2 regions of the Streptomyces sp. NPDC002092 genome follow, and region 2 is predicted to be linked to the other one. Evidence: riboswitches for the same ligand, from Rfam matches in the RefSeq annotation. Region 2 holds a riboswitch; the other holds the start of a gene.
The links. Region 2 has a riboswitch for cobalamin ahead of ACWCRD_RS36930 (HoxN/HupN/NixA family nickel/cobalt transporter). Riboswitches for the same ligand answer to the same signal wherever they lie in the genome.

Region 1 (4,626 bases), on a different contig from region 2:
GATCTGTACACGGCGTACACCTTCGTCGCCGTACCCGCGGCGATCTACGCTGCGGGCGCGGCGGGCTTCTTCGCCGTGCCGTACACGATCCTGGTGTACCCGCTGATCTTCACCTTCCTGCCCCGCCTGTGGTCGGTCTCGCACCGGCACGGGTACGTGACCACCTCGGACTTCGTGCGCGGCCGCTTCGGCTCGAAGGGGCTGTCGCTGGCGGTGGCCGTCACCGGCATCCTGGCGACGATGCCGTACATCGCCCTGCAGCTGGTGGGCATCCAGGCGGTCCTCGACGTCATGGGGATCGGCGGCGACGCGGGCTCCAACTGGTTCGTGAAGGACCTGCCGTTGCTGATCGCCTTCGGTGTGCTGGCGGCGTACACGTACTCGTCGGGTCTGCGCGCGCCCGCGCTGATCGCGTTCGTGAAGGACGCGCTGATCTACATCGTCATCGCCGTCGCGATCATCTACATCCCGATCAAGCTGGGCGGGTTCGACCACATCTTCGCCAAGGCGGGCGAGGCCTTCAGCGCGACCAACCCGGCGACGGGGAAGCCGCGCGGGGCGCTGGTCCCGGCCGAGGCGAACCAGTGGACGTACGCCACGCTGGCGTTGGGCTCCGCGCTCGCGCTGTTCATGTACCCGCACTCGATCACCGCGACGCTGTCCTCGAAGAGCCGTGACGTGATCCGGCGCAACACCACCATCCTTCCGCTGTACTCGCTGATGCTGGGCCTGCTCGCGCTGCTCGGCTTCATGGCGATCGCGGCGGGGGTCAAGGTCACCAACGGGCAGCTGGCGATCCCTCAGCTGTTCGAGGACATGTTCCCGAGCTGGTTCGCGGGCGTGGCCTTCGCGGCCATCGGGATCGGCGCCCTCGTCCCGGCGGCGATCATGTCGATCGCGGCCGCGAACCTCTTCACCCGCAACATCTACAAGGACTTCATCAAGCCGGACGCGACGCCGGAACAGGAGACCAAGGTCTCCAAGCTGGTCTCGCTGCTGGTGAAGGTGGGCGCCCTGGTCTTCGTCCTGACGATGGACAAGACGGTCGCCATCAACTTCCAGCTGCTGGGCGGCATCTGGATCCTGCAGACATTCCCGGCCCTGGTCGGCGGCCTGTTCACGCGCTGGTTCCACCGCTGGGCGCTGCTCGCGGGCTGGGCGGTCGGCATGGTCTACGGCACCCTCGCCGCGTACGGCGTCGCCTCGCCCACGCAGAAGCACTTCGGCGGCTCCAACGCGGCGATCCCCGGCATCGGCCAGATCGGCTACATCGGCCTCACGGCGTTCGTCCTGAACGTTCTGGTGACGGTGGTCCTGACCTTCGTACTCAAGGCCCTGAAGGCCCCGGAGGGCGTCGACGAGACGAAGCCGGACGACTACACGGCGGACGCGGGCGACCCGGGCGTCCAGGTGGAGCTGCCGCCGGCGACGGCGGGCGCGTCCCACTAGCGGTCACGGCGATCAGCGGGCCGTCGGAGAAATCCGGCGGCCCGTTGTCGTACCCGTCCGGCAGACTCGGGACCATGGACATCGTGATCAGACAGGCGGAACCCGGTGAGTACGAGGTCCTCGGTGAGATCACCGCCCAGGCCTATCTGCAGGACGGCCTGCTCACCTTCGGTGAAAGCGACTGGTATCTGGCCGAGTTGAGGGACGTCGCCAAGCGGGCGGCAGCCGCGGAGGTGCTGGTGGCCGACCTGGGCGGCCGGCCGATCGGCGGCGTCGCCTACGTCCCGTCCGGCGGCCCCATGGCGGATCTGGCCGGCCCGGGAGAGGCCGAGATACGCATGCTGGCCGTCGACCGGGCAGCGCGCGGCCGAGGCGCCGGAGAAGCCCTCGTACGCGCCTGTGTCGACCGGGCAAGAGCCGCGGAGTGCTCCGGCATCGTCCTGTGCACCCAGCCCGTCATGCACGCCGCCCACCGCATCTACGAGCGCGCCGGCTTCGTCCGCGCCCCCGAGCGCGACTGGAAGCCGATCCCGGGCGCCGAGTTCACGCTCCTCACCTATGAGTTGACACTCTGACACGCTCCGAAGTCGCCGCGACACAACATATGGGGGTGCTGTCCTCACCCGGCACAAGATGTATGCTCATGCTCGCTGTCGCCGCAGGGGAATCCGGTGTGAATCCGGAACTGTCCCGCAACGGTGTACCCATAGGTGTTCGCGCGCATATGGGCGTCAGTCCGAGGACCTGCCGACGGTGTGCCCGGCCCATCCGGCCCGGGTGCTTCGACGTCCGGGCCTCGTGGAGTGGGCCGGTGGACGCGACGCCGTGTGCGCTCGTGACTGCCCCCTGCCCTCCGCAAGGCCCCCGTGCCGAGCGAGGGAGAGCCTCACGTGACCATCGCGCCAGCAGACCCGGTTTCAGCCAGCGCCGCCGTGTCCGACGACGGCCTGGGAGCCGCGCTGCTGCGGACCCTGACCGAGCTGACCGCCGACCTCCCCGACGCCGACCCCGGCCGGGTCGCCGCCGCCGCGCTGCGCGGCCGGTCCGCCCGTGCGGACGAGACGCAGCTGCGCGAACTGGCCACGGAGGCGGCGGCCGGGCTCATCTCGGAGGACCCCGCGTACAGCAGGCTGGCAGCCAGGCTGCTGACGATCGGCATCGCCGCGGAGGCCGCCTCGCAGGGCGTCATGTCGTTCACGGAGTCCGTCGCCGTGGGCCATCGGGAGGGGCTGATCGCCGACCGCACGGCCGAGTTCGTACGGGTCCACGCCCACCGCCTCGACGCGCTGATCGACCTCGAAGCCGACGACCGCTTCGGCTACTTCGGCCTGCGCACGCTCCACAGCCGCTACCTGCTCCGGCACCCCCTCACCCGCAAGGTCATCGAGACGCCCCAGCACTTCATGCTGCGGGTGGCGAGCGGACTGGCCGAAGACACTGCATCTGATTCAAAGACGGGCAGCCGCTCGGTGGACGAAGTGGCCGCGCTCTACGGCCTGATGAGCCGCCTCGACTACCTTCCCTCCTCCCCCACCCTCTTCAACTCCGGCACCCGGCACCCCCAGATGTCGTCCTGCTACCTCCTCGACTCCCCACTCGACGAGCTGGACTCCATCTACGACCGCTACCACCAGGTCGCCCGCCTCTCGAAGCACGCGGGCGGCATCGGTCTGTCGTACAGCCGCATCCGCGCCCGCGGCTCCCTCATCCGCGGCACCAACGGCCACTCCAACGGCATCGTCCCGTTCCTGAAGACCCTCGACGCCTCGGTCGCCGCCGTGAACCAGGGCGGCCGGCGCAAGGGTGCGGCCGCCGTCTACCTGGAGACCTGGCACTCGGACATCGAGGAGTTCCTGGAGCTGCGCGACAACACCGGTGAGGACGCCCGCCGTACGCACAACCTGAACCTCGCGCACTGGGTCCCGGACGAGTTCATGCGCCGCGTGAACGCCGACGGGCAGTGGTCCCTGTTCTCCCCGGCGGACGTGCCGGAGCTGGTGGACCTGTGGGGCGAGGAGTTCGGCGCCGCCTACCGCAGGGCGGAGGAGGCGGGGCTCGCGAAGAAGACCATCCCGGCCCGCGACCTCTACGGCCGCATGATGCGCACCCTCGCCCAGACCGGCAACGGCTGGATGACCTTCAAGGACGCCGCCAACCGCACCGCCAACCAGACGGCCGAGCCGGGCCATGTCGTCCACTCCTCCAACCTCTGCACGGAGATCCTGGAGGTCACGAACGACGGCGAGACGGCGGTCTGCAACCTGGGCTCGGTCAACCTCGGCGCGTTCGTGGCCGGTGGGGACATCGACTGGGAACGGCTGGACGAGACGGTCCGCACGGCCGTGACCTTCCTGGACCGCGTGGTCGACATCAACTTCTACCCCACCGAGCAGGCGGGCCGCTCCAACGCCCGCTGGCGCCCCGTGGGCCTGGGCGCGATGGGCCTCCAGGACGTCTTCTTCAAGCTGCGCCTGCCGTTCGACTCCCCCGAGGCCAAGGCCCTGTCCACCCGTATCGCCGAGCGCATCATGCTCGCCGCGTACGAGGCCTCCGCCGACCTCGCCGAGCGGAGCGGACCGCTGCCGGCCTGGGAGAAGACCCGTACGGCCCGCGGCGTCCTGCACCCCGACCACTACGACACCGAACTCACCTGGCCGGAGCGCTGGGCGGCCCTGCGGGAGCGCATCGCGACCGTCGGCATGCGCAACTCGCTCCTCCTCGCGATCGCCCCCACCGCGACCATCGCGTCGATCGCGGGCGTGTACGAGTGCATCGAGCCGCAGGTCTCCAACCTGTTCAAGCGCGAGACGCTCTCCGGCGAGTTCCTCCAGGTCAACTCCTACCTGGTGAAGGACCTCAAGGAGCTCGGTGTCTGGGACGCCCGCACCCGCGAGGCCCTGCGCGAGGCGAACGGCTCGGTGCAGGACTTCACCTGGATCCCGGCCGACGTACGCGCCCTGTACCGCACGGCGTGGGAGATCCCGCAGCGCGGCCTGATCGACATGGCGGCGGCCCGCACGCCGTTCCTCGACCAGTCCCAGTCCCTGAACCTGTTCCTGGAGACGCCGACCATCGGCAAGCTCTCCTCGATGTACGCGTACGCCTGGAAACAGGGCCTGAAGACGACGTACTACCTGCGCTCCCGCCCGGCGACCCGCATCGCCCGCGCCGCCCGGG
Region 2 (4,626 bases):
GGACTACGTCGGGACGCGCTTCGAGCCCTCCGGCCTCACCAACGACCCGGACATCAAGCAGGCCGGCTCCGTCATCGACTACGTCGGCCGCCGCCTCGCCCTCGACCACCTGCCCTACGAGACCCGGGCCGGCCTCGGCATCCTCACCGCCGCGGAACGCGCCGCGAAACAGACCCTCGACGGTGTCGGCGAGGCCGTCTGGACCGATCTCGTGGGCCTGTCCATGTCCGCACCAGTGGTGGGGCGGCCGCGCCGCGGCTGACGGTCGTACGAAAAAACGACACGGCGCGCAAACAACCCAAAGATCCCAAATGACTACTATCAGTGCATATATTGTCACAATACGTAGCCAAGCCAGGGCGTCGCGCCCGGGCAAGAAAGGGTCTAACCATGCGCAAGTTTCAGCGTGTTGCCGTCGTAGCCGCGGCGATCGCGAGCCTCTCCGCCTTCGGTGCCGGCGTCAGCTCCGCCCACGACCACGGCCACGACGACGAGGGCGTCACCGCGGTGGCCAACTCGCAGTCCAACGCCGTGGCCTACGACGACGACAGCCGCAGCGGGCGCCACGGCAGCCCGGACGCGGCCCCCGCCTTCACGACAGGGAGCGACTTCAACCTCGGGAACGTCACTCCGCCGGCATCCAAGTAACGAAGCACCGCCCGGCAGGCCGCGAGGAACGGCCACGGCCTGCCGGGCGCTCCGCCCGGCAGGCCGCTCATCCGGCAGCAGCCGTCCGCGACTACTTGCCGAAGGCGTTGCTGCAGCCCATGTCCGAGCCCTCGGAGGTGCTCTGCGCCCCCGTGTTGCCCTCGCCGTTGAGGGCGTTGCCCAACAGGCCGTCGATGAGCCCGACCTCACCAAGGACGCTGATGTTCAGGTCGTGCGACCTGCAAGTGGTGCTCTGCTGGACGCCGACGCCACCGTCGGCATGGGCGCCGCCTGCGCCCAGAAACGCGACACTCCCGAGGGCGGCGACCAGGACGGCGGCCTTGCGAAGCTTGTGCATGTCATCTCCGGTGGAGCGAAGTGGATGCGACCTGTGACAGATCAACTCCTTGCTGCAACGGGAGATTAGTGCGAAATACCCCAAAACGGACGGCAGCGCGCCAGGTTTCGTGATCTCAAACGTGATCTCACCCGGAAGCGCCGCTGGGGACGGCCTCAGGTGACGCGGAGAACCGCCCGTCGGCGGATGTCCGCCGCGGAGCGCCCGACCTTGATCTCGAACGTGCCCGGCTCGACGACCGTGCGCATCTCGCCGTCCACCAGGGTGAGATCGCGGCTCGGCACGATGCCGAAGGTGACGGTGACCCGCTTCCCGGGCTCCACATGGCCCTTCCGCACACCCCGCAGCCGGATGTACAGCAGCAACGCCGACGCCTGGTCGTCCGCCCAGCGCCAGCCCCTCGGGAAAGATGGTCGAGCCGGGTCCGACCGAGCCGTGGGTGCCCTCGCTGATCTGCAGCAGGGGGATGCCGAGCGGGTTGGCGCGGGCGAGGCGCTGCAAGTGGTTGTGCTGCAGCGCCTGTTGCCGCGGGCTCAGTGGACGAGGCACCGGGACGGAGCCGGAGAGGGACTGGTTGGCCAGGCCGAAGAACCCCCCGCCCGGGCCCAGCCTCATCCGGTCCGCCTTCCTCCCGACCACCGTGGCGCCGGGCACGTACGCCTCCCGGTGCTCCCGCGTGCCGGTCGGATCCGTGGAGTCGCCGAGGAGTGCCTGGGGCAGACAGACCGGGATGTTCAGCTGCGCGATCTTGTCGGCGACGGTCATTCGGGCCAGCAGGACGTCGACTCGCCGTCCTCGGGGGGCCTTCACCATCGGCGTCACGAGACCCGTACAGGCGGCCACCGCCAGGCCGGCGAAGGCCCGACGCGAGATCTTCGCTTTGTCCATGACGGCAGCCTCGCAGCGGCGAACCGAGCCGGGCAGCGGCCGAAATGCTGAACCACGGCGACTTTGGTCGCTGCTTGCACCGACTGAAGTCGAGAGGCGATGGACGCTGTGCCGTCAGCCGGTGTCGGCGGTGCGGGCGCTCCAGCGTTCCTCGACCTTGGCCAGGCGCCAGTACACGACCGCCATGGCCCAGACGGCCACGAACAGACCGACGATGACGTAGCCGACGTTGTCCAGGTCCAGCCCGGATATCCAGCCGGTGACGGCGTCCTGCAGACCGAGCTTGTCGTGCAGCACGCCGACCAGTTCGATCGTGCCGACGAAGAAGGCCACTGCGATGGACAGGCCGGTGATCGTGAGGTTGTAGAACACCTTGCGAACGGGGTTGGAGAACGCCCACTGGTAGGCGAAGTTCATGAAGGTGCCGTCGAGGGTGTCGAACAGGCTCATGCCCGCCGCGAAGAGCAGGGGCAGGCACAGGATCGCGTACCACGGCAGCCCGGCGGCGGCGCCGTTGCCGGCCAGGGCGAGCAGCAGGACCTCGGTCGTGGTGTCGAAGCCGATCCCGAACAGGAAGCCGAGAGGGAACATCTGGCCGGGGCGGCGGATGGACCTGGTGAGGCGTCCCAGGATGCGGTTCATGAAGCCGCGCGAGTCCAGGTGCGCCTCCAGCTCCGCCTCGTCGTAGTGTCCGGCCCGCATCGCACGGAAGACGCGTGCGATGCGGACGAGGGCGACGAGGTTGAGGGCGGCGATGAGGTACAGGAAGCCGCCGGAGACCGTGGTGCCCACCGTGCCGAGCACCTGGTGGGTCGGGGAGCTGTCGTTCATCAGGGTGCCGGCGAGGTGCGCGCCCCCGGCGACCAGCGCGGCCATGACGACCACCACGCTGGAGTGCCCGAGCGCGAACCAGAAGCCCACCGACACCGGCCGCTTTCCGTCGGCCATCAGCTTGCGGGTGGTGTTGTCGATGGCGGCGATGTGGTCGGCGTCGAAGGCATGCCGCATGCCGAGCGTGTAGGCGGTGATGCCGAGGCCGACCCCGAACGCCTGGGTACCGACCGCGTAGTGATGGGGGATCACGAGGAGGAAGAGGATCCCGAAGGCGGCCACATGCAGAGCGACGATCACAGCCAGCAGGCCCGCGGTCCTGACGGTGTCCTCGCGACGCCAGCGGAAGGACGGGGCGGCGGCGGTTTCGGGCACGCCTTGGGACACGGTCATTCGGTCACGCTCCAGCACCTCGTGGATCAGCTTCGTGATGCCGTGGCCGGTCTCCTGGCTGACGGGTCCTACGTCCGCCGCCCGCCTTCCCAACCGCCTTGCGGCGGCCAGTGGCTGTCCCCTGCGGGACGTGGGCGACGAACTCCCCGATCACAGTGGCGAGGGCCGCTCCGGACTGAGCCCCTGAAGGCTGTCACCGGCTTCCCGAACACCACGGCCCGCTCACCCTAGAAGGCCGCAGGCAGTGGCTGCAAGGCTGCACAGCTGAACAGGTATGGAGATCGGCAGCTGTTCGCTGCGATGATGGACCCATGCATCTCGTCCCCGCGGAACACGCCGGGCGGCGCACCATTGACGGCCATCGGGTCTGCGATGCCATCGCCGCCGTCGGCGACCCCGAGCGCGTGCGCGCCTGGGCCGATCGCTTCTCGCTGCTCTCCGATCCCGGACGCCTGTCCTTGCTGTTCGCCCTCCAGGAGGCCGGCCCCATCGCCGTCTCCGACCTCGCCGTCGCCAGCGGCATGCGGGACACGGCCGTCTCCCAGGCTCTGCGTCTCCTGCGGACCGCGGGCATCGTCGAGGGCGAGAAGGACGGCCGGATCGTGCGCTACCGACTCGTCGAGGGCCCGATCTCCGCGCTGCTGAAACACTGCACGCCGGAATCGACAGGGGAAGGCGGCTCGGGCTGACGGTATGTGCGGCTGCTCACGCACCGGCCCGAAAACGCCACAGCGCCCGGCCCGACCGAAGCCGACTCAGGCGCTGCGTAGCAGGTCGGAGGGCATATCCCCCGCCTACCACCGGTAGGCCCTGTGGGACTCGAACCCACAACCAATGGCTTAAGAGTCCTGATGGGATCTTGCTTCGTCCGCACCGTGATGGTCTCTGCTGGATCATCCGCTCACGCATCGCTCACGCATCCCGACTCGTTCAATGTGAGGGGCCTGCGCACCGGACGACGCGTGGAGGCCCCCTTTCGCGCCGACTCAGAAGCTCGTCAGCGTCCCCGGCAGGTTGAACGTCTGGTACGTCCCCTTGTCCAGGTCCACCAAGGTCGCGGTGCTGTCCGAGAACATCACCCAGCCATCCCGCGTGTGCCGCAGCAGAGACGAGCTGTCCATGCCCTTGACTGTCACGCGCCGCAGTTCACGCCCGCTCCTCCGGTCCAGCTCGATGAGATCGCTGTCCTCACCGGAGCTCACCGCGACCACGACGGTGTTCTTCGACGCCTGCACGGCATCGACCCTTCCGCCGACTGCGCTCACCACCGTTGCCTCGTCAGCGTTCTTCAGGGTCACTTTCACCGTGGTTCCCTGGCTGTTCCGGGTAGGGGTACCGGCCAGGACCGGCGTGCCTGCCGGACATGCCAGTTGCTGCACCTGCACACCCCCGGCCCCCCCGACCTGCCTGGTCCTGCCGGTGGTGAGGTCGAGCACACTCGCCTTCACGTCGGATCCCTGTCCGGTAGCCAGGCACACCGTGTCACTGGACGGATCGGACGCCGCCAG

Region 1: linked by a shared signal. The riboswitch ahead of ACWCRD_RS31930 (ribonucleoside-diphosphate reductase subunit alpha) and the one ahead of ACWCRD_RS36930 (HoxN/HupN/NixA family nickel/cobalt transporter) in region 2 are both predicted to bind cobalamin.

Annotation. Positions count from the first base shown of each region.
Region 1 is NZ_JBSFDG010000015.1:198,723-203,348, forward strand. Features, by position in the region: gene mctP (monocarboxylate uptake permease MctP) at 1-1,449, shown strand, start outside; gene ACWCRD_RS31925 (GNAT family N-acetyltransferase) at 1,524-2,024, shown strand; cobalamin riboswitch at 2,087-2,215, shown strand; gene ACWCRD_RS31930 (ribonucleoside-diphosphate reductase subunit alpha) at 2,340-4,626, shown strand, end outside.
Region 2 is NZ_JBSFDG010000020.1:137,502-142,127, reverse strand. Features, by position in the region: gene ACWCRD_RS36950 (TSCPD domain-containing protein) at 1-262, shown strand, start outside; gene ACWCRD_RS36945 (hypothetical protein) at 391-648, shown strand; gene ACWCRD_RS36940 (hypothetical protein) at 740-1,006, opposite strand; gene ACWCRD_RS36935 (fibronectin type III-like domain-contianing protein) at 1,162-1,371, opposite strand; gene ACWCRD_RS36930 (HoxN/HupN/NixA family nickel/cobalt transporter) at 2,009-3,118, opposite strand; cobalamin riboswitch at 3,146-3,349, opposite strand; gene ACWCRD_RS36925 (ArsR/SmtB family transcription factor) at 3,430-3,807, shown strand; gene ACWCRD_RS36920 (hypothetical protein) at 4,105-4,626, opposite strand, start outside.